DNA from 3 places in the Janthinobacterium sp. NKUCC08_JDC genome. Region 3 is predicted to be linked to each of the others. Evidence: predicted binding sites of a transcription regulator. Region 3 holds the regulator's gene; each other region holds the start of a gene.

Region 1 (7,655 bases), on a different contig from region 3:
GCCCAGCGACATGGCCGGCGCCGGCACGCTGGCCGTGGCCAGGGCGCTGGCCGTGGCCAGGGCGCTGGCCTGGCGGTTGAAGCGCACGATGTCGCGCAGCATGCGCAAAAAGGCGGGGCGCAGCAGGTTGCTGCGCTGGGTAAACACGGTATCGAGATTGGCGCCCGCCCATTCCAGCACGCGCGCATCGGATGCCGTGCCCAGCGGCATTTTGACGGAAAACGACATATCGCTGTCGGCCGCCTCGACACCGAGTTCGTCAAACAGCTGCACCAGGTTCGGGTAGGTGGCGTGGTTAAACACGAGAAAACCCGTGTCGACGCCATGCGTGACGCCATCGAGCGTGACGTCCACCGTATGGCTGTGGCCGCCAAAATAGTCGCCCGCCTCGTACAAGGTGACGTCCTGGCCCGCTTGCGCCAGGCGATAGGCACACGACAATCCTGCGATTCCTGCTCCGACGACGGCAATTTTCATGAGTGCACCTGTGTTAAGTTTGTCCTGGACAAATAAGCCTCATGGATAATCGATGAAATATTGATTTATGTCAATGAGCGCTCTCAGCCGTTCAGAAACTTATACGTCGGCAATTTTCAATCGGATTCAGCTATTTGGTCCGGGGCGGCGGAAGGCGTAAAATGCACTCCACGTTCTTTTGGCATGCGAGCAAGCCCCCTGGTATGGATACTGACCTGCAACCTACTTCCGCCTTCAGCATCAGCGATGTCGAGCGCGATACCGGGCTGGCCAAGGAAACCTTGCGTGTGTGGGAGCGCCGCTACGCCTTTCCCCAGCCCCAGCGCGACGCCTTTGGCGAACGCAGCTATCCGGCCGAGCAAGTGCAGAAGTTGCGCATGGTTAAGCGCCTGCTGGACCTCGGATTTCGTCCGGGAAAAATCATGCAACACAGCACCGTGCAATTGCAGCAGCTGGCCAGCGCCGGCAGTGCGGCGCCGTCAACGCCCGCACCCCAGCTCGAACACTACCTGTCGCTGTGCCGTGGCCACCAGATGGCGGAACTGGGCGACGCCCTGCGCCAGGCGCTGGCCGTGCTGGGTTTGAAAGCGTTCACCATCGACGTGATCGCGCCCCTCACGGGCATGGTGGGCGAAGCGTGGGCTTGCGGCGACCTGGCCGTGTATGAAGAGCATCTGTATAGCGAAACCTTGCAAACGGTGATGCGCCACGCCATCTTTTCCCTGCCGCAAGCAAGCAGCCCGTCCACGCGCACGCCGCGCATCGTCCTCAGCACCTTGCCGCAGGAGCGCCATGGCCTGGGGCTGCTGATGGCCGAGGCGCTGTGCGCGGCGGCCGGCGCCCATTGCATGTCGCTGGGCGTGGAAACGCCGTTGACGGACATCGTCGCGGCCGCCCGCGCGCAGCGGGCCGACATCGTCGCGCTGTCGTTTTCCAGCGCCAGCAAGCAACGGCAGACGCGCGACAGCCTGCAGCAGCTGCATGCAAGCTTGCCGCCAGAGATGGAATTGTGGGCCGGCGGACGTAGTCCCGTGCTGTACAAGCAGCCGCCACCGTTTTTGCATGTGCTGGACTTGCGGCAAGTCGACGAAAGCATCGCCGACTGGCGCCGCCGCCATCAGGCGCTGGCCCTGCAAACCCACTGAACCAGCCGGAAAGCGCGGCAACTGCGGCGATCTCCGTGGATAGCCGCGCAATGTTGCCAATCGAACAGTAAAGCATGAAGGGCCGGGCGCGCTCTGGTAGAATAGCCGGATCAACAGTGTCCGGCGCCGCCGGGCCTTAGGTCAGCACCCGCCACCACACATCCATGTTTAGTTTCTTCAAGAAAAAACCCATCGCTCCCGAGGCTGCGCCAGCCGAGCCCCTCGTCCTTCCCGCCACCACGCCGCCTGCCGCGCCAGCAGCAGCCCCGTCCGCTGCACCGCTGAGCGGCGCGCCGGCCGAGCTCGTGCCCGTGATCGTGGCCGCCGAACCCGAGAAAAAATCGTGGATGACGCGCCTGAAGGCCGGCTTGTCGAAAACCTCGAACACCTTGTCCGTGCTGTTCGTCGGCGCAAAGATCGACGACGCCCTGTACGAAGAGCTGGAAGCGGCGCTGCTGATGTCGGACGCCGGCATTGACGCCACGGAATTCCTGCTCACGGAATTGAAGAAAAAGGTCAAGGAAGACAAGCTGCTCGACGCCGCCGCCGTCAAGGCCGCGCTGAAAGTGCTGCTGATCGAGCTGCTCTCGCCACTGGAAAAGCGCTTCGAGCTGGGCCGTCACAAGCCGCTCGTGATGATGATTTCCGGCGTGAATGGCGCCGGCAAGACCACCACCATCGGCAAGCTCGCCAAGCACATGCAGTCGAACAACCAGTCCGTGCTGCTGGCTGCGGGCGACACCTTCCGCGCCGCCGCGCGCGAACAGCTGATGGTCTGGGGCGAGCGCAATAACGTCACCGTGATTTCGCAGGAATCGGGCGACCCGGCCGCCGTGGCCTACGACTCCGTGCAATCGGCGAAGGCGCGCGGCATCGACGTGGTCATGGTCGACACGGCGGGACGCTTGCCGACGCAGTTGCACCTGATGGAAGAATTGAAGAAAATCAAGCGCGTGATCGGCAAGGGCATGGATGGCGCGCCACATGAAACCCTGCTCGTCATCGACGGCAACACTGGCCAGAACGCCCTCACGCAAGTGAAGGCGTTCGACGATGCCCTGCAGTTGAGTGGCCTGGTGATCACCAAGCTGGACGGTACCGCCAAGGGCGGCGTGCTGGCGGCGATTGCCCGCGTACGTCCCGTGCCCGTGTATTTCATCGGCATCGGTGAGAAAATTGAAGACTTGCAGCCTTTCGTGGCTGCCGAATTTGTCGAAGCGCTGCTCGGATAAGCCTACCTACATGATTGAATTTCAGCACGTCTCCAAGCAATACTCCTCCGATGCCGTGGCGCTCAGCGACATTTCGCTCAGTATTGCCAAGGGCGAGCTGGTGTTCCTGGCCGGCCCGTCCGGCGCCGGCAAATCCACCTTGCTGAAAATGATCGCCGCCATGGAACGCCCCACTTCGGGCAAGCTGATCGTCAATGGCCAGGACATGGCGAAGATCAAGCCGGCCGGCGTGCCCTTCCTGCGTCGCAACATGGGCCTGATCTTCCAGCAGCAAAAGTTATTGAACGACCGCTCCATCCTGGCCAACGTCATGCTGCCGCTGCTCGTCGTCGGCGCGCATAAAGTTGCCGCGGAACAGCGCGCGCGCGCCGCGCTCGACAAGGTGGGATTGCTGGACCGCACCATGGCGCGGCCGCTGTCGCTGTCGGGCGGCGAGCAGCAGCGCGTGTCGATCGCGCGCGCCATCGTCAACCGGCCGCAGATCATCCTGGCCGACGAACCGACGGCCAACCTGGACCGCGCCAGCGCCAACAAGGTGCTCGACGCCCTGAAAGCCTTCCACTCGGTGGGCGTGACCTGCCTCATTTCCAGCCATGACGAACAGATGCTCGACGCCGCCGCCCGCGTGATCCACCTGAAAAACGGCCAGCTGGTCGCCATCGACAAGGCCACGCAAGCGCCCGTCTTCGCTCCGCCCGATCCCGATTTTGCACCGCCCCCCGGCCTGGACGACGCGCAGGGAGAACAGCCATGAGAGGCTGGTTCCGTCAACACCGCTTCGCGCTGGGCTCGGCGCTGATTCATTTACGCAAGTCGCCGGGCGGCTTTCTGTTGAACGTCGTCGTCGTCGCCATTGCCCTGTCGCTGCCGTTCGCCGGCTTGACCATGCTCGACAATGTGCGCCCGATGTCGGAACAGATGTCGGTCGATCCGGAAATCAGCGTCTTCCTGAAGATCGACACGCCGCGCGAACAAGCCGTGGCCCTGGCCAGTTCCATGCGCAAGATCGTGGGCGAGCAAAAGGCAAAGATCGTCTTCATCCCGCGCGAACAGGCGCTCGACACGCTGAAAAACAAGAATGGCCTGGCCGATGTACTGAGCACCCTGGGCGACAATCCCTTGCCCGACAGCTATGTGCTGAAACTCGACGCCTTCAGCAGCGCCAGCGAAGCGCAGGACGTCGATGCGGTGGCGGAACAGCTGCGCCATTTGCCCGGCGTGGAATCGGCGCAAGTCGATTCTGCCTGGGTCAAGCGCCTGGCGGCCCTGCTGGGCGTGCTGCGCCTGGTGCTGCTGCTGCTGGCCATCACCCTGGGCGTGGCCGTGATCGCCGTGGTCTTCAATACCATCCGCCTGCAAGTGATGCAGCAGCGCGATGAAATCAGCATCTCGAAACTGATCGGCGCGACGGACACCTTCATCCATCGCCCCTTCTATTACACGGGTGCTCTGCTGGGCCTGTGCGCCGGCGCGCTGGCCCTGGGCGCCGTGGCGCTGGCCTTGCAACCGCTGAATACCGCGATTGCCGAGTTTGCGCGCCTGTATGCGTCCGAATTCCAACTGGTGCCGCTGGCGCCGCTGCCGATGGCGGGCTTGCTGGCCGTCAGCGCCGGCCTGGGCCTGATCGGCGCCTTCCTCTGCGTGCAGCGCCACCTGGCGCGCCTGAACTGACCATCCCTTCCATGGCGGCGCCTTCGGTGCCGCCATGCGCGTCACCCTCCCCCGTCTGCTGTTATCTTGATATTAAGCAAGTATTCTTAAGGCTCGCTTCAGCCAGAGGCCGTAGACTAGCTACGTGGTCAAATCGCTGTTCAGAGATATATATCAAGCATTAATCCGCCATAGTATTTAGGCTATCAGGACGATTAAATGTGCTGATTGGCACTCTCAGGCAGAGAGTGCTAATATAGGGACATACCAAAGGCAGTAGCGCCATGGGCGCCAGATGAAGATGGTGCCGCGCTCTGCAAAGTGCAAGACCGGATACGCAAAAACGAACAGACAACAGGACCACGTCGCGTGACGTGGCCAACTGGAACAAAGCAAGACTACGAGGGAGAAAACATGACTATGATGTCCGCAACGTCCGCATTGGTTCCGACCAAAAGTAATGCGCTGGGCCTCGGTTTCACTGGCAATCTGGGCAATATCGACGCCTATATTTCGGCCGTGAACCGCCTGCCCATGTTGACCCACGACGAAGAAATTTCGCTGGCGAAACGCCTGCGCGAAAAAAATGACCTGGCCGCCGCGCAAGAGCTGGTGCTGTCGCACCTGCGCCTGGTGGTCTCGATTGCCCGCGGCTATCTGGGCTATGGCTTGCCGCATGCCGACCTGATTCAGGAAGGCAATATCGGTTTGATGAAAGCCGTGAAACGTTTCGATCCGGACCAGGGCGTGCGCCTGGTGTCGTACGCCATGCACTGGGTGAAGGCCGAGATGCATGAGTACATCCTGAAAAACTGGCGCCTGGTCAAGGTCGCGACGACGAAGGCACAGCGCAAGCTGTTCTTCAACCTGCGCAGCCACAAGACGGGCCTGGACGCGATGACGCCGAAGCAGATCGATGCGCTGGCCAAGCTGCTCGACGTAAAGCGCGAAGAAGTGATCGAGATGGAAACGCGTTTGAGCGGCCGCGACATTGCACTGGAATCGCCGACCGACGATGAAGACGACAAGTTTTCGCCGATCGCCTACCTGTCGTCGGAGCAAAGCGAGCCGACCAAGGTGCTGGAAGCGGAACAAGTGACGCGTTTGCAATCGGAAGGCCTGGAAACGGCCTTGAGCAAGCTGGACGCCCGTTCGCGCCGCATCATCGAAGCGCGCTGGCTGGCCAACGACGACGGCTCGGGCGCTACCCTGCACGCGCTGGCAGAAGAGTTCGGCGTATCGGCCGAACGCATCCGCCAGATCGAAGTGGCGGCGCTGAAAAAAATGAAGGGCGCCCTGGCCGCCTGGGTCTAATCGCAAGCAATGCCGCAATGCAAAAGGCGCCGCAAGGCGCCTTTTAGTTTTACAAGTTGATGTTTATCAACAGATAAACATGGCAGCCCATTAAGCTGCGGCCAAGCCCTTGACGAGGACTTCGGCGACCAATTCATTTAGATCTGCGCCGCGCTCCTTGGCCAGGGTCTGCAATTGCAAGACCAGATCGCTGTTCAGCTTGACGGCGAATGGCACCAGGCCCAGGGCCTGGTCGCGCTTGCGCTGCTCGCGGCGGTCGACGACCACCGCTTCCTTACCGAATGCACCGGCGCCGGGAACATTCATCTTTCCCATCAGTTTCTTGGCATCGCTTTTGGCCAGGTCGGTTTTTTTCATGGTTGTTTCCTGATTTTCAAAACAGCCATTTTACGCAGTAATCGGCGCGCCGCGTGGCTGGCGCGTCAATTCATCGGCAGCACGCCAATAGTGCGCCAGAAAAATATCATTTTGTTACTATCATTTTATCCCACGCGTGCACAGGCACGCCCGGGACGCTCTACCTGAAAGGAAAAACATGCAATATCTGACCCGCTCTTGCCGCACCGTGCTGCTTCCCCTGTTCTTCGCCTGCCTGGCCGTGCTGGCCGGCTGCGGCGCGGCCGGCAGCGCCGGCGACGCGGAAAACACGCCGCGCAGCGTCACCCACGTGCTGTCGCCGGGCGAACAGGTCGCCATCACGGCTACCGATACCCTGAAACTCGAGCGCGTCAACGACAGCCGCTGCCGCAAGGGCGCCGTGTGCGTATGGAAAGGCTACGTCAGCTACAGTTTCAGTTTGCTCAACAGTGCAGGCGCCACGGACATCGTCCTGTCCGATTCCATGCCGGGCGCTTCCAGTTCCGTCACTGTCAACCACCTGACGTTTACCTTGCTCGACGTCGACCCGGCCACGCCGCCCGCACTTAACACAGCCGAGCCCAACTACCGGGTCAAGGTCAAGATCACGCAGGGCGCCCTGCCCCGCTAAGCGCTAGGCATCGTGGCGCTGGCGGCTGTCGGTCGGCGCCTGTTGCCGGTCCAGCATGCCGTAATCGCGCACGACGGCGGCGATGCGCAGCCGGTAATCGTCAAATACGCCCTGCCGGCCAGCCGCTTGCGCCGCGCGGTGCGCTTCCAGCTGCCGCCACTGCGCCAGCGCCACCTCGTCGCGAAAGAAAGACAGCGACAGCAATTTGCCTGGATCGCTCAAGCTGCTGAAGCGCTCGATGGAAATGAAACCATCGACTTCATCAAGCAAGGGCCGCAGCGCGGCAGCCAGATCCAGATACTGCTGGCGCCCTTCGGCGCTAGGCCAGACTTCGAAGATCACGGCAATCATGCGCTCGCTCCTTGCGTAAACACGGGGATGCGGGCGTTCAGCGACGCTTGATAACGCCACGCCAACGCCATGTCTTCCAGCCCGTCGGCCCACGCCTGCAAACAAGCCATGGCGATGGCGTGCGCGATGGACTGGCCAGGGCAGAGGTGGCGGCCATGGCCAAAGCCCAACTTCGCATGGCCGGCGCTGGCCAGCACGACGACGATCATCTGCCCGGCCGGCACGTGCACGCCATCGAACTCCACGTCTTGCGCCGTGTAGCGGCGCGTGTTGTGGATCGAGGGATCATGGCGGCTGACTTCGCGCAGCATGGCCGGCCACCGCTCAGGCGATGCGCACAGTTGCGGCAGCAACTCCGGCTGCGCGTGCAAGGCAACGATGGCATTGCCCAGCAAGCCGGCCGTGGCGTCGCACGTCTGCGACAACAAGCCCACGAGGTTGGCCAGCAAGCCGCTCCCCATAGCATCGGTCTCTGTCGCGATACTGGCCAGCAGGCTG
Region 2 (7,655 bases), on a different contig from region 3:
GACCATCTTGTAGCGCTTCGCATACAGGCCGAAAGCCAGCATCGCCACGGCGGCGAAGGCGGCGAAGAAGAACATCTGGAAGGCCGTCACACTGATGCCGCTTTCGGCGATCTTGCCGATCACGCCTTCGTTCATGACGCTGCGGTTGACGATCAGCACCCACAGGTTGCCCACCGTGGTCGACAGATTCCAGAAGCTCATGATGGCGCCCTTCATCGAGACGGGCGCCTGGCTGTAGGCAAACTCCAGTCCCGTCGCCGAGACCAGCACTTCGCCGAACGTCAACAGCGCGTACGGCAGGATCTGCCACATGATGGAGACGGCGCTGCCGCTGTCGAGGGCCAGCTGCAAGAGGCCAATGACGATCCACGCCAGCGAGGAAAAGCCGATACCGGCCGTCATGCGGCGCAGGGCCGTCGCTTCCCAGCCGAAGCGGTTCAGCATCGGGTACAGCACCAGGTTGTTGAACGGGATCAGGAGCATCACCAGCATCGGGTTCAGCGCCTGCATCTGCGCCGGCAGGAACCAGCTTGGTTTTTCCATGGTGTTCGCCTGCACGATCCACGTCGAGGCCTTCTGGTCGAACAGCGAGAAGAACGGCGTGACGAGGGCGAAGATGACGAGGATGCGCAGCACGGCGCGCACGCCTTCGACGGCTTCGTCAGGGTGGATGCCACGTGCGCGTTCCAGCTGCATGGCCGTGCCGATGCTGCCGAAGGCCAGCAGCAAGACCAGCGCGGTACACGCGGAAATCACGAAGCCCCATTCAGGAATGCTGTAGAACGCATACAGGGCGCCGATCACGCCGACGTAGGCCACGTACAGGCCGGGACGCGAACCGCCATCGACGCGGGCCAGCAGGGCCGTGCGGGCCACGCGGGTAAACGAATCGGGGTTCGGCGGCGCTGGCGGCACGTGCACGTATTTCTTGGCGCCCATCCAGAAGACGATGGTGGCGGCCAGCATCATCAGGCCGGGGATGCCGAAGGCGATCGACGGGCCATACTTTTTCAGGAACAGCGGCATCAGCAGCGAGGCGAAGAAGGAGCCGAAGTTGATGATCCAGTAGAACAGGTCGAAGACCAGCTTGGCCTTGTGCTTATTGGTCTGGTCGAACTGGTCGCCGACAAACGAGGCCACCAGCGGCTTGATGCCGCCGGAACCGAAGGCGATCAGGAACAGGCCGAAATAGAAGCCGTTGACGCTGTTTTCAAACAGGGCCAGGCAGGCATGGCCGGCGCAATACACGAGGCTGAGCCAGAAGATGGTGTTGTACTTGCCAAAGAAGCGGTCGGCCAGCCAGCCGCCCAGCAGCGGGAAGAAATACACGCCGATGACGAAGGTGTGGAACACGTGCTTGGCTTCGCCCGTGCGCTGGTCGATCGGGATCATCAGCAGCAAGGTGCTGATGAGGAATGGCGTCAGGATGTTGCGCATGCCGTAAAAGCTGAAGCGTTCGCAGCCTTCGTTGGCGATGATGTACGGTATTTGCCGGGGCATTTTGCCCGTGGCGGTTTGTGTCTCGGCCGATGACATTGGCTCTCCCCAAGTTTTTTTTGTAAGCCGCGATGCTAAGGCCTGCCGCGTTTGCTTGCAACAGAAAAAACGGCCTGTCCGCTATTTCGCAGGGATTTGTAAGGTATTGATTTTCATAAAGACATTACTTTCGGCACTTGCAAGGGCAGGGCGGGGCAGTAATAGTTGCATTTGCAGCATGCCATCCGATGCGGGACCGTCCGCCAGGGTAAAACCGCAGCCCAGGTACAGGGTCAATGCCGCGTTGTTGTCCTGTGCCACGGCCAGGCGCACGCGGGCCAGTTCGGGCACGCCGCAGGCGTGCGCGATGGCTGCCTGCACCAGTTGCCGTCCCGCGCCGCAGCCGCGTGCCTGCGGCGCCACGTACACGCTCCACAGGCTGGCCTTGTCATGCACGACGGCAATCGGTTCGCGGCGCAGGCCGGCAATGCCGATCAATTGTTCCTTGTCGAAAGCGCCAAATATTATTTGGTGCGATGTGGTGCGCAAGCGCTCGGCTATCTGTGCCAAGGGCAAGCCGCTTTCCGCCGCATGCGTGGTGCAGAAGGCGGCGGGCAGTTCGGCGATGCCGGCCAGGCGCAGCGCGCGGTAGGCGCTGGCGTCGTCTGGCGTGAGGGGGCGGACAGTGATGGCGGGCATGTGGGCGAGTATCGGTCTTCGATGCCAGAAAGTAAAGCTTGCGCTGCAACGCCAGCGTCCCGCCGCAAGGCTCGCCGGTGTAGGGCGTTACTGCGTGGCGATGCGCTGCATGGGCGCGTTGTCCTTGCGCCATTGTTCCAGGCTGATCAGGTCGCCGCTGACGGTGTCGTCGACGAGGATGCGCTTGCCGTCGGGCGTGACGACGAAACTTTCCCAGCGGTGCGCCGCATCGGGCGTGCTTTCGAAAAAGCTCAGCTGATAGCAGGCGACGCCATCGATGAGGCGCGTCTCGGGCGACGTTTCCATCACGGCGCCGTGCGCGCGGCCGCCCGAAGCCTTTTCGATATGCGCCGACCAGGCCTTGATTTCCGGCAAAGCCAGCAAGGCATCGACGGCGCGTGCGTTCTGTTCTTGCGCCGTCGTCTGGCTGCTTGAGGCCTTGGCATGGTCACCGTGCGGCGCGGATTGCTGGTGCAGGTAGAAAGCGCCGAGGCCGGCGGCCAGCAAGCCGGCCAGGATGCCGGCGATGATGGTGGTTTTGGAAGAAGAGGCGCGTGGCGGCATGATGGTGGGATGAGAAAGAACGACGATGGCGGCCATGCTAAAGCAAAACGGGCAGGCGGGCAATCGCCGGGCTTGCCAACGGGTTTGCCAAACGGGTTTGCCAAATTCATAGACGAAAAAAAGCCACCTTCCGTAGAAGGTGGCTTTCGGGGCCGCCGGGGAGGCGCTGACAGCTTTTGGTCTGCCAGCCCTGTCCCGGCGTATGCGGCCAGTCGCGCCGTCGCCTGCGCGACTGGCCGCCGCACATTACATCATGCCGTCCATGCCGCCCATGCCGCCCATACCACCCATGCCGCCGCCCATGCCGCCGCCTGCTTTGTCGTCAGCGATTTCGCAGACCATGCAGTCGGTCGTCAGCATCAGCGAAGCGATCGAAGCGGCGTTTTGCAGCGCCGAACGGGTCACTTTGGCTGGGTCAAGGACGCCCATTTCAACCATGTCGCCATACGTGCCGTTGGCAGCGTTGTAGCCGTAGTTGCCCGTGCCAGCCAGTACGGCTGCCACGACGACCGAAGCTTCTTCGCCAGCGTTTTGCACGATCATGCGCAGTGGCTCTTCCATTGCGCGCAGGACGATCTTGATACCAGCGTCTTGATCAGGATTGTCGCCCTTGACCGTGATGTTGGCGCGTGCGCGCAGCAGGGCTACGCCGCCGCCTGGCACGATGCCTTCTTCCACGGCAGCGCGGGTAGCGTGCAGTGCATCTTCAACGCGGGCTTTTTTCTCTTTCATTTCGACTTCGGTGGCTGCGCCAACCTTGATCACGGCAACGCCGCCAGCCAGTTTGGCGACGCGTTCTTGCAGTTTTTCACGGTCGTAGTCCGAGGTTGCTTCTTCGATCTGTACACGCACTTGTTTCACGCGTGCTTCGATCGAGGCAGCTTCGCCGGCGCCATCGATGACGATGGTGTTTTCTTTGCCCACTTCGATGCGTTTCGCTTGGCCCAGTTCGGCCAGGGTCACTTTTTCCAGGGTCAGGCCGACTTCTTCAGCGATCACTTGGCCGCCGGTCAGGACAGCGATGTCTTCCAGCATGGCTTTGCGGCGGTCGCCGAAGCCAGGTGCTTTCACTGCGCAGGTTTTCAGGATGCCGCGGATGTTGTTCACAACCAGGGTCGCCAGCGCTTCGCCTTCGATGTCTTCTGCGATGATCAGCAGTGGACGGCCAGCTTTTGCGACTTGTTCCAGTACCGGCAGCAGGTCACGGATGTTCGAGATTTTCTTGTCGCACAGCAGGACGAATGGGCTGTCCAGTACGGCAACTTGTTTCTCTGGGTTGTTGATGAAGTATGGCGACAGGTAGCCGCGGTCGAACTGCATGCCTTCAACGATGTCCAGCTCGTCGTTCAGCGACTTGCCGTCTTCCACGGTGATGACGCCTTCTTTACCGACTTTTTCCATCGCTTCAGCGATACGCTCGCCGATCGAGTAGTCCGAGTTCGCCGAGATCGCGCCAACCTGGGCGATTTCTTTGGTCGTGGTGCAAGGACGGGCGATTTTCGCCAGCTCTTCGACGGTGGCTGCAACAGCCTTGTCGATACCGCGCTTCAGGTCCATCGGGTTCATGCCGGCGGCAACGAACTTCATGCCTTCGCGCACGATGGCTTGTGCCAGCACGGTTGCGGTGGTGGTGCCGTCGCCGGCGTTGTCGCTGGTGCGGGAAGCAACTTCCTTGACCATTTGCGCGCCCATGTTCATGAGCTTGTCTTTGAGTTCAACTTCTTTCGCTACCGACACACCATCCTTGGTGACGGTAGGGGCGCCGAACGAGCGCTCCAGAACGACGTTGCGGCCTTTCGGGCCCAAGGTGACTTTGACTGCGTTGGCGAGGATATTGACGCCTTCGACCATCTTGGCGCGCGCTGCGTCGCCGAATACTACTTCTTTAGCTGCCATGTTCAATTCTCCTGAGTTTCGGGATGTATCTGTCTACAACGTGGAAACAATTACTTGACGACGATCGCCATGATGTCTTCTTCGCGCATGACCAGCAGCTCATCGCCGTCAACTTTGACGGTTTGGCCAGCGTATTTGCCGAACAGGACGCGGTCGCCTACTTTGACATCCAGAGGACGGACTTTGCCGTCGTCGAGAATCTTGCCATTGCCTACGGCAAGGACTTCGCCTTGATCCGGTTTTTCAGCAGCTGCATCAGGAATGATGAGGCCGGACGCAGTTTTGGTTTCCTGGTCGAGGCGTTTGACGATGACGCGATCGTTCAATGGGCGCAGATTCATACAAAACTCCTTAAAGTTCAATGGATAGGTGTTGCTAAATGAATACATGCCTGGCACAGCGCCAGGCGTGCTTTCAGTGACCGCCGTTGAAAGCAGCCCGCAACGGTCAAGCAAACCCCATGTCATCGAGTGCGTGCCAGCTAGGCAGTGGTGGCATCGCGGCGTCGCCCGCCGCGTAGCGTTCCCTGCTGTTGCCCGGCAGACACCATCATGTCCTGAGGATTGCTACGAAAGAGTTTGTTAGCACTCTCTACTAACGAGTGCTAATTATAGGGACGGTAGGGGGCTTATTCAAGGGCTTATTCTCCGGGAAGATAAGCTTAGACGTTCTGCGCAGCCTGCATTTACGCAGGGTTTGCGCAAACGCAAGCCTCGTTCCCGGGCGTCAGCAACAGGCGCGACTCTAGCATGCCCGTCAGGCGAACGGCGTTCCTGTACGTACAGGAAACACAGTTTTACTATGGACTTTGATAAGATGATTGTAATTGCATATCAATATCGCCATATATCGCCACCTGCACGAGAAAGCACGCCATGCCATCGACCACTTCCCGTACCGCCCTGCGCCTGCTGGGCGCCACTGTTCTCGGCCTTGCCTGCCTGGGCAATGCCGCCGCGCAAACACCCACCATCGTCGACGAGATCACCGTGGCTTCCCTGACGCCGCAGCAAAAGGAAATGCTGCTGGGTGGCCTGTTCAATGACTTGAACAAGGATGACGACGACCAGGAAGCGCACGTGTGGGACAACGGCGGCGATAGCGGCGTGCTGGTCAAAGTCACGTATAACTTCAGCAATTCCGGCATGACGGAGCACAGCCTGAAGGCGCATGTGTGCCGCGACTTGAAATTCGTCGTCACGGCAGCTGGTAAAACGCAGGACCTGAGCCGCCGCACCTGTTCGCAGAGCAGCGGCCGCTGGGATGTGCAGGGCAAAGATCCGGCGCCCGTCGTGTATCCGCCTTTCCTGTCCGACGTCACCATCGCCAAGCTGAATGCCAAGGAAAAGCAAGCCCTGTTGACGGCCGCCGTGCGCACCTTGAAAGATGAAGAGGATGGCAAGACGCGCCAGTGGAGCAACAAGGGACTGGGCAATGCGGTACCGCTGGCGGTGCGCCTGACGCCCTCGGGCACGGACGGCAAACCTGGCAGCTACGGCCGTACTTGCCGCGATTTGACGATGGTGCTTGACGGCAAGAGCGGACAACAGACGCTGACGCGCCGCTCTTGCGAAAACCGCTATGGCGGACTCGATATCGAACCCGATTACGTCGACGAGTAAAACGCTGCCATCACGGCGCAGGCAGATGCGCGCACTTGGCGAAAAGCGCCGGAAAAAGCGTGTATTTCACGGCAACTGACCTGCATTGATGTAAATATGTGTGACAGCGGCGTGATTCGATTGACGCCCATGGAGCGTCCGCCCTATAGTGGCGGGATGATTTCCGAATTCAACGAATTATCCGACAAAATAGGCCTGCTGGCCGAAATGACCCATGCGCTGCGCCGTGAAAACGCGCAACTGCGCAAGGATAACGCCGCGCTGGCCGCCGAGAACGCCCTGTACGTGCAGCGCATGCGCGAGGCGCAGGAGCGGGTGGAAGCCTTGCTGGAAAAAATTCCCGAACTGGTGCAAGCCGGCCTGGAGCAAGCCGCTTCGGAAGCGGGCGCCTATATTGCCGAGAACGAGAAGGAAGCGTGATGCCGCGTGTCGATGTCAATATCATGGGCCAGTCCTACAGCATGGTGTGCCGCGACGGCGAAGAGCGCGCGCTGCGCGAAGCGGCGATCTATCTCGATAGCAAAATGAAAGCCATCCGCGACGCGGGCAAGGTCAAGGGCAACGACCGCATCGCCGTGCTGGCCGCCCTGGGCGTGGCTGCGGAATTCCTCTCCGTGAAGTCGCCGCAAGGTCCGCTGTCGGAATTGACGATCCTGGAAGTGAAGCAGAAAATCTCGGCCATGCATACTGTCCTCGATAGCGCTTTGACGCCCCAGGAAAACCTTTTTTAAGCGTGCACGCGACGATTTGTCTTTGCGATGCGCGATCAAAGGAGTAAACTTGGGTCTACCCTGCGGTGTTCGCGATTGCCATATATTCCTTGAACCATTTATGCGCATCGGTTGCGAATTTTGTTTGATGGGAGTGAGCGTCGCTCGTTCGACGAACCCGAAATTGAACTAACGTGACCACCTTGAACCGTTTGGTTCGGGATGCCGGCATAGCGGCACAGGCGGGGCCCAATTCGCAGTAACTTGGTAGTACAACTGAAAACGGTTGCAGCATTGATGCGCAACCGTTTTTTTACGCCTGTCACTTTGATACGGAGTCTGCATGAAACAATACTGGCTGATGAAATCCGAACCCGATGAAGTGAGCATCGACGACCTGATGGCCGCGCCCCAGCACACCATGCCGTGGTTCGGCGTGCGCAACTACCAGGCGCGCAACTTCATGCGCGATGGCATGCAGCCAGGCGATGGCGTGCTGTTCTATCACTCGAGCTGCCCGCAGCCGGGCGTGGCGGGCGTGGCCGAAGTGGCCAGCGGCGCGTATCCCGATCACAGCCAGTTTGAAGAGGGCGGCAAATATTTCGACCCGAAGGCCACACAGGAGCAGCCGCGCTGGATCAGCGTCGACGTGCGCGGCGTAAAGAAGACGGCGCTGCTGCCCCTGTCC
Region 3 (7,655 bases):
CTGGTGCTGGCGTTGCCAATGGCCAAGGTCAAACCGTCGGCGGTCAGGCCTGTGATCGTGCCGCTCAGCGGGTAGGTATTGGTCGTGCAAGTCACCAGGGCAGTGGTCACGGTATAGCTCGATGCCTTGCCTGCGCCATTGGTAATCGTGCACACGGCGCCTTTGGGCTGTTGTGCGATGCTGATGTCGTAGCGGTCATCGGTGTTGACCAGCTTGGTGAAAACAAACGAGGTCTGGCCTGCGGAGACCGGCAAGCGTTCGCCGTCATTGAGGAGAATCAGGCCGTCTTTTGCCAGATTGGACACTTGGCCACTCAGATACAGGTTGCCGCCGCTGCCGCCGCAGGCTGCCAATGTGACGGCGCAAGCCGCCGCCAGCATCGAGCGCAGGTACAAATTTTTCATACATTCTCCAAAACGAATTAGGTTGGGTAGCGCAACGCGGACGCTGGCGCCGCATTGGAATGGCGCCTATTTTAGTCTATCTGGCAAGCTGAATGATCTTGCCTTGTATCACCCTGTAACAATTTTTCGCCGGGAAGCGCTGGCCCGGCCCCATTTCACGGGGGCGCAGCGATGCCGGTGGCGGCGATCGGTGCGACAATAGATGCAGGCTGCGCACTGTGGCGCGGCATCCACCGTGAATCCCATGTCCCTTGCTCCTGTAAAACCTGCCGTGCCGCCCAAGGCCATCCTGTTCGACCTCGACGATACTCTGTGGCCCATCGCGCCCGTGATTGCCGCCGCCGAAACCCTGCTGCACGACTGGCTGGCCACGCATGCGCCCAAGGTGGCGCAGCAGTTTTCCATCGAGGTGCTGCGCCAGCACCGCCTGGCCATGCTCAATGAACAACCGCATTTTCATGGCAACCTGATCGAGTTGCGCCGCGCGGGCTTGCTGACCGCCTTCGAGGCCGCCGGCGAGGATCCGGCCCTGGTCGATGGCGCCATCGCGCAGTTCCTGGCGGCGCGCCATCGCGTCCAGCCGTATGACGACGTCTTGCCTGGCCTGGCCTGGATGGGCCAGCGCATGCTGGTCGGCTCCATTTCGAATGGCAATGCGGACCTTGAAATTATCGGCCTGGCGCAGCATTTCAAGGTATCGATCGCCGCCAGCGATTTCGGTGTGGCCAAGCCCGACGCCAGCATCTTCCTGGCCGGTTGCGCCGCGCTGGGCGTGGCGCCCCATGAAGCCGTGTATGTCGGCGACGATCTGTATTTCGATGTGACGGGGGCGCAAGGGGCGGGCATGCGTGCCGTGTGGATGAACCGCAAGGGCAGCGACGCCCACCTGGCCGCCGGCGTGCAGCCCGACGCCATCTGCGCCAACTTTGATGAATTGCTGCTGTGGCTGCAGGGGCAACTGGAAGATTGATCGCCGCCGGGCGGACGAACGTGCATAATAGGCGCTGTTGATGCACGTTCGGCCGCTTTCGTTGCCGCTTGCTTAACAAAATACTTGCTTAATAAAAAACCATGCAACTCGATACACGTGCCCAAACACTGCTGAAAGCCCTGGTCGAGCGATATATCGCCGACGGCCTGCCGGTCGGTTCGCGCGCCTTGTCGAAAATTTCCGGCCTCGACCTGTCGCCAGCCACGATCCGCAACATCATGGCCGATCTGGAAGAGCTCGGTTATGTGTCCAGTCCGCATACCTCGGCCGGACGCATCCCCACGCCGCGTGGCTACCGCATCTTTGTCGACACCTTGCTGACTGTCCGGCATCTGGACGAGCATCTGGTGGAGTCGCGCATGCGCCTGCAGACGCCGCAGCCGCAAAAAACCATCGCCAACGCGGCGCAGATGCTGTCGTCGCTGTCGCAGTTTGCCGGCGTCGTGCTCAGCCCGCGCCGCGAATCCGTGTTCCAGCAAATCGAATTCCTGCGCCTGTCCGAAAAACGCATCCTGCTCGTCATCGTCGCGCCCGGCGGCGACGTGCAGAACCGTTTATTGCTGACGGAGGCCGACTATACGCCGGCGCAACTGGTGCAATCGGCCAATTACATCAACCAGAACTATGGCGGCCTGTCATTCGACGCCGTGCGCGTGCGCCTGCAGGGCGAGCTGCGCCAGTTGCGCGACGACATGGGCAGCCTGATGCAGGCGGCCGTGGAGGCTGGCAGCGAGGCGATGGCCGACCATAGCGACGACATGGTGATTTCCGGCGAGCGCAACTTGCTCAGCGTGAGCGATCTGTCATCGAATATGCATTCGCTGCGCCAGATGTTCGATATGTTCGAGCAAAAAACGGGCTTGATGCAGCTGCTCGACGTGTCGAGCAAGGCGACGGGCGTGCAGATTTTCATCGGCGGCGAATCGAACCTGGTGCCGATGGATGAAATGAGCGTGGTGACGGCGCCGTATGAAGTCAACGGCAAGATCGTGGGAACGCTGGGAGTGATCGGACCGACGCGCATGGCTTACGAGCGCGTCATCCCGATTGTCGATATCACGGCCAAGTTGCTGTCAAGCGCGCTCAGCCATCATTGATCGTACTGCCTGATGCGCCAGCCGCTCCATGGGAGCGGCCGGAACGAATCAGGCGGTTTTGTGCGGGCAAGCCGTCTTGGTACAGTTGCCGTAGATGGCCAGCGCGTGTTCGGCGATCTTGAAGCCGCGCTCTTCGGCCACTTTTTGCTGGCGGATTTCGATTTCTTCGTCGAAGAATTCTTCGACCCGGCCACAGTCGAGGCACACCAGGTGGTCGTGGTGGGAGCCTTCGTTGAGTTCGAAAATCGCCTTGCCGGTTTCAAAATGGTTGCGGTTGAGCAAGCCTGCCTGTTCGAATTGGGTCAGGACGCGGTAGACAGTTGCCAGGCCGACATCCATATTATCGGCCAGCAGAATCTTGTAGACGTCTTCCGCCGTCAGGTGGCGTACCGGGCTACTCTGGAAGATATCGAGTATCTTCAGCCGTGGCAGGGTGGCTTTCAGGCCGCTTGCCTTGAGATCACTAGGATTGTTACTCATGTTTGTTGCTCGTATGTGGGTCAGGTGCTTTATCATATAGCGTTTTAGCGGGGAGTGCCAAAATATGCATTTTTTGGCAGGCCGGCCACTCCTGGCGTTTTGTTCATCAAATTGAGGTCATTTATGCGCGTAACACCGGCTGTATTGCCATCTCTCTGGCACCGTATTTCATTCCGAGCACCAGTCGTGGCAGGCATGGTCTGTGTCGCGCTGGCCATGTCCGGCTGCGCCAGCCGTGGCATCCTTGGCGAAAAGCCGGCAGCTGCTCAAAAAGAAGGCAAGGAACTGGTCCCCGAACAGGGCGCACAAACGACCACTATTACGCCGCTGCAAAAATTCATGTGGTTTTTCTCGCCCTATCGTCCTGACATTCAACAAGGCAACTTTGTCTCCGAAGAGATGCTGGCCCAGTTGAAAGTGGGCATGACGCGCGACCAGGTGCGCTTCGTCCTCGGCACCTCGCTGCTGACCGATATCTTCCATGCCGACCGCTGGGATTACCCATTCCGCCTGGCCCGGGGCAGTGGCGAAACCACCAGCAGCCGCGTCGTCGTGTACTTCGGCAAGGATGGTAAAGTGGAACGTTTCGAAGGCGGCAACTTGCCGACGGAGAAAGAATACATCGACCGTATCGCCGGTCCGTCGCCGTTCGCCAAGGTCGCCAAGGCCGACGTGCCTGCCGCCGTCGTGCCATTGCCGGTGGCGCCAAGCGCCGTGCCGGTGCCAGCCGATGCCGCCCCTGCCATTCCTGTGAGTAAGCCTGACGTTGCACCCGCACCCGCAACGGCGCCTGCCGCCGAGCCTGCACCTGCACCTGCACCTGCTGCCGAACCCACCAAATAAGCTGTTGTAAGAGAATAAAATGACTGAACTGAAAATTGCCATCGCTGGCGCCAGCGGCCGCATGGGCCATATCCTGATCGAAGCGGTCAGCAACGCGCCCGACGCCGTGCTCGCTGGCGCGCTCGACCGCGCCGGTTCGCCGTCCGTCGGCCAGGATGCGGCCGCTTTCCTCGGCAAGCCTGCTGGCGTGCTGATCGAGTCCGACCTGGCTACCGGCCTGGCCGGCGCCGATTACCTGATCGACTTCACGCGTCCGGAAGGCACTTTGCAGCACCTGGCGTATTGCGCCGAGCACGGCGTCAAGATGATCATCGGCACCACCGGTTTCGATGACGCGGGCAAGGCCGCTATTGCCGCCGCCGCCGAAAAGACGGCCATCATGTTCGCGCCGAACATGAGCGTGGGCGTGAACGTCACCATGAAGCTGCTGGAACTGGCCGCGAAAAGCCTGTCCGAAGGCTACGATATCGAGATCATCGAAGCGCATCACCGCTTCAAGGTCGATGCGCCGTCGGGCACGGCCCTGCAAATGGGTGAAGTGGTGGCCGGCGCCCTGGGCCGCGACTTGAAGGAATGCGCCGTGTACGGCCGCGAAGGCGTAACGGGCGAACGCGACCCGTCAACCATCGGCTTTGCCACCATCCGCGGCGGCGATATCGTCGGCGACCATACGGTGCTGTTTGCCGGCATCGGTGAGCGCATCGAGATCAGCCACAAGTCGAGCAGCCGCGTCACCTACGCCCACGGCGCACTGCGCGCCGCGCGTTTCCTGGCCGACAAACCGACCGGCCTGTTCGACATGCAGGATGTGCTGTCGCTGAAGAACTGAGGAAGATATGGCCACTGCCATCCTGAATGGAAAAGACATCAGCGACGAAGCGAGTTTTCACGCCCAATGCGTGCAAGCCTTCGGTTTTCCCGAGTTCTACGGCAACAGCATGGATGCCTGGGTCGATTGCCTCAGCTACCTGCGCGACGACGAAAACATGACGCAGTTCCGTTTGAAGCCGAACGAAGTGCTGGAAATCGTTGTGCAGGATGCGGCAAGCATGAAGGCGCAAGTACCTGATTTACTGGAAGAAATCACCTTCTGTATCGCCGGTATCAATGAGCGCTATGACGATTATGGCGAAAAGCCGGCGTTGAAGCTGGTACTCAAGTAAATAGAATCGTAGGTCGGATTAGGCCCTGCGGGCCGTAATCCGACAACATTGTTGGCGCTGGGTGCGGTGTCGGATTACGCGCAAGCGCTAATCCGACCTACGTTCTTCCCATCAATCTTTACACCACCTTGCGCTCACGCAAGCCGTCAATTTCCGCACTGTCCAATCCCAGCCACTGCTGCAGCACTTCCTGCGTATGCTGCCCCAGCAATGGCGGCGGCAAGCGGTATTGCACTGGCGAGGCCGACAGGCGCACGGGATTGCCCACCAGCGCCACCGTGCCCGCCGTCGGGTGCGGCATCTCCACTTTCAAGCCACGCGCCACCACTTGCGGGTCGGCAAACACTTGGTCGATGCGGTTGACGGGACCGCAGGGCACGGCTTGCGCCTCGAACGCGCTGATCCACTCGGCCGTCGTGCGCATGACCGTGGTCTGGCGCATCAAGGGAATCAGGATCGCCCGGTGCGCCACGCGCTGCGGATTGGTGGCGAAGCGTTCATCCTGCGCCCATTCCGGGTGGCCGGCGACGGCGCAAAAGCGCGAAAACTGCCCATCGTTGCCGATCGCCAGAATCATGTCGCCATCGGCCGTGGGAAAGTCCTGGTAAGGCACGATGTTCGGGTGCGCATTGCCCATGCGCTGCGGCACCTTGCCGCCGCACAGGTAATTGGCCGCCTGGTTGCCCAGCGCCGCCACTTGCACGTCGAGCAAGGCCAGGTCGATATGCTGGCCCAGGCCCGAGCGTTCCCGTTCGGCCAGCGCCGCCTGCACGGCGATGGTGGCGTACAGGCCCGTCAGGATGTCCGTCTGCGCCACGCCCACTTTTTGCGGCCCGGCGCCCGGCTGGCCATCGGGCACGCCCGTGATGCTCATCAGCCCACCCATGCCCTGGATCAGGAAGTCATAGCCGGCGCGCGCCGCGTACGGCCCATCCTGGCCGAAGCCCGTGATGGAGCAGTAGACGAGGCGCGGGTTGAACGCCAGCAAGCTGGCCGCATCGAGGCCGTATTGCTTCAAGCCGTCCAGCTTGAAATTTTCCAGCAGCACGTCCGATTCGGCAGCCAGCTTGCGCACCAGCGCTTGCCCTTCGGGGGCGGCCAGGTCGATGCACAAGGAGCGCTTGTTGCGGTTGGCGCACTGGAAATAGGCGGCCTCGGCCGTGTCGCGGCCATCCTCGTCTTTCAGATACGGTGGACCCCACGAGCGCGTGTCGTCGCCGCGGCCCGGCTGTTCAACCTTGACGACGTCGGCGCCCAGGTCGGCCAGCATTTGCCCGGCCCACGGGCCGGCCAGCACGCGCGACAGGTCGAGTACGCGCAAGCCGGTCAGCGGCGCGGGCCGCAAGGTGGAAGCCATGGCGTCCATTAGTTGAACGCGGCGATGCCGGTGATGGCGCGGCCGATGATCAGCGCGTGCACATCGTGCGTGCCTTCATAGGTATTGACCACTTCCAGGTTGACCAGGTGGCGGATGACGCCGAACTCGTCGGAAATGCCGTTGCCACCCATCATGTCACGCGCCACTCTGGCAATATCGAGCGCCTTGCCGCAGCTGTTGCGTTTCATGATAGACGTGATTTCCACGGCCGGCGAGCCTTCATCCTTCATGTGGCCCAGGCGCAAGCAGCCTTGCAAGCCCATGGTGATTTCCGTCAGCATGTCGGCCAGTTTCTTTTGCACCAGCTGGTTCGCGGCCAATGGGCGGCCGAATTGCTGGCGGTCCATTGTGTACTGGCGTGCTTTCAGGTAGCAGTCTTCGGCCGCACCCAGCGCGCCCCAGGCGATGCCGTAGCGGGCGCTGTTCAGGCAAGTGAACGGGCCTTTCAGGCCGCGCACGTCGGGGAAGGCGTTTTCTTCAGGGCAGAACACTTCATCCATGACGATTTCGCCGGTGATGCTGGTGCGCAAGCCGACCTTGCCGTGGATTTCCGGCGCCGACAAGCCTTTCCAGCCTTTTTCCAGCACGAATCCGCGGATCGCGCCTTCATCGTCCTTGGCCCAGACGACGAACACGTCGGCGATCGGGCTATTGGTGATCCACATCTTTGCGCCCGACAGGCTGTAGCCGCCCGGCACTTTACGGGCGCGCGTGACCATGCTGCCAGGGTCGGAGCCGTGGTTCGGTTCCGTCAGGCCGAAGCAGCCGATGTATTCGCCCGTCGCCAGTTTCGGCAGATATTTCTGTTTGGTTTCTTCGTTGCCGAAGGCGTTGATCGGCACCATCACCAAGGACGATTGCACGCTCATCATCGAACGGTAGCCCGAATCGACGCGCTCGACTTCGCGTGCGGCCAGGCCGTAGCAAACATAGTTCAGGCCGGCGCCGCCGTATTCTTCGGGAATGGTGGTGCCCAGCAAGCCCAGCTCGCCCATTTCGCGGAAGATGGCCGCGTCCGTGCGGCCATGGCGGAACGATTCGAGTACGCGTGGCACCAGGCTGCCCTGGCAATAGTCGCGGGCCGCTTCCAGCACGGCGCGTTCATCGCCCGTCAGTTGTTCTTCCAGCAGCAGGGGGGAATTCCAGTCGAATACGGTTTTGCTCATCACAGGCCTCGCAGGTGAGCGCCGGTGATCGGCGCAAGATTGAATATGGCTCATGGTAGGTTTTTGCCTAGCCTTGCGCAAACGATTTTTTCGCACTCAGACATGCGTGTTGCGCATATCTTGCGGCATACTA

What was found. Region 3 encodes HrcA, which represses chaperone genes, less so after heat shock. Its sites were predicted from a motif close to TTAGCACTCNNNNNNNNNGAGTGCTAA; they were not measured.
Region 1: the regulator HrcA is predicted to act here: its motif matches at 4,733-4,759, upstream of rpoH (RNA polymerase sigma factor RpoH).
Region 2: the regulator HrcA is predicted to act here: its motif matches at 5,217-5,243, upstream of groES (co-chaperone GroES).

Annotation. Positions count from the first base shown of each region.
Region 1 covers NZ_JAHKQW010000017.1:28,592-36,246, reverse strand. Annotated here, with positions in the region: gene KO538_RS26095 (NAD(P)/FAD-dependent oxidoreductase) at 1-477, opposite strand, end outside; gene KO538_RS26090 (MerR family transcriptional regulator) at 681-1,622, shown strand; gene ftsY (signal recognition particle-docking protein FtsY) at 1,787-2,854, shown strand; gene KO538_RS26080 (cell division ATP-binding protein FtsE) at 2,865-3,608, shown strand; gene ftsX (permease-like cell division protein FtsX) at 3,605-4,525, shown strand; gene rpoH (RNA polymerase sigma factor RpoH) at 4,925-5,818, shown strand; gene KO538_RS26065 (hypothetical protein) at 5,909-6,175, opposite strand; gene KO538_RS26060 (hypothetical protein) at 6,354-6,806, shown strand; gene KO538_RS26055 (antibiotic biosynthesis monooxygenase) at 6,810-7,157, opposite strand; gene KO538_RS26050 (cytochrome P450) at 7,154-7,655, opposite strand, start outside.
Region 2 covers NZ_JAHKQW010000001.1:1,282,064-1,289,718, reverse strand. Annotated here, with positions in the region: gene KO538_RS05955 (oligopeptide:H+ symporter) at 1-1,536, opposite strand, end outside; gene KO538_RS05950 (GNAT family N-acetyltransferase) at 1,618-2,175, opposite strand; gene KO538_RS05945 (hypothetical protein) at 2,263-2,775, opposite strand; gene groL (chaperonin GroEL) at 2,986-4,635, opposite strand; gene groES (co-chaperone GroES) at 4,686-4,976, opposite strand; gene KO538_RS05930 (hypothetical protein) at 5,511-6,257, shown strand; gene KO538_RS05925 (hypothetical protein) at 6,414-6,677, shown strand; gene KO538_RS05920 (cell division protein ZapA) at 6,677-6,988, shown strand; RNA gene ssrS (6S RNA) at 7,043-7,220, shown strand; gene KO538_RS05910 (EVE domain-containing protein) at 7,311-7,655, shown strand, end outside.
Region 3 covers NZ_JAHKQW010000002.1:696,664-704,318, reverse strand. Annotated here, with positions in the region: gene KO538_RS09190 (hypothetical protein) at 1-404, opposite strand, end outside; gene KO538_RS09185 (HAD family hydrolase) at 649-1,374, shown strand; gene hrcA (heat-inducible transcriptional repressor HrcA) at 1,476-2,492, shown strand; gene fur (ferric iron uptake transcriptional regulator) at 2,541-2,972, opposite strand; gene KO538_RS09170 (outer membrane protein assembly factor BamE) at 3,168-3,815, shown strand; gene dapB (4-hydroxy-tetrahydrodipicolinate reductase) at 3,835-4,644, shown strand; gene KO538_RS09160 (barstar family protein) at 4,652-4,978, shown strand; gene KO538_RS09155 (CaiB/BaiF CoA-transferase family protein) at 5,097-6,344, opposite strand; gene KO538_RS09150 (acyl-CoA dehydrogenase) at 6,344-7,522, opposite strand.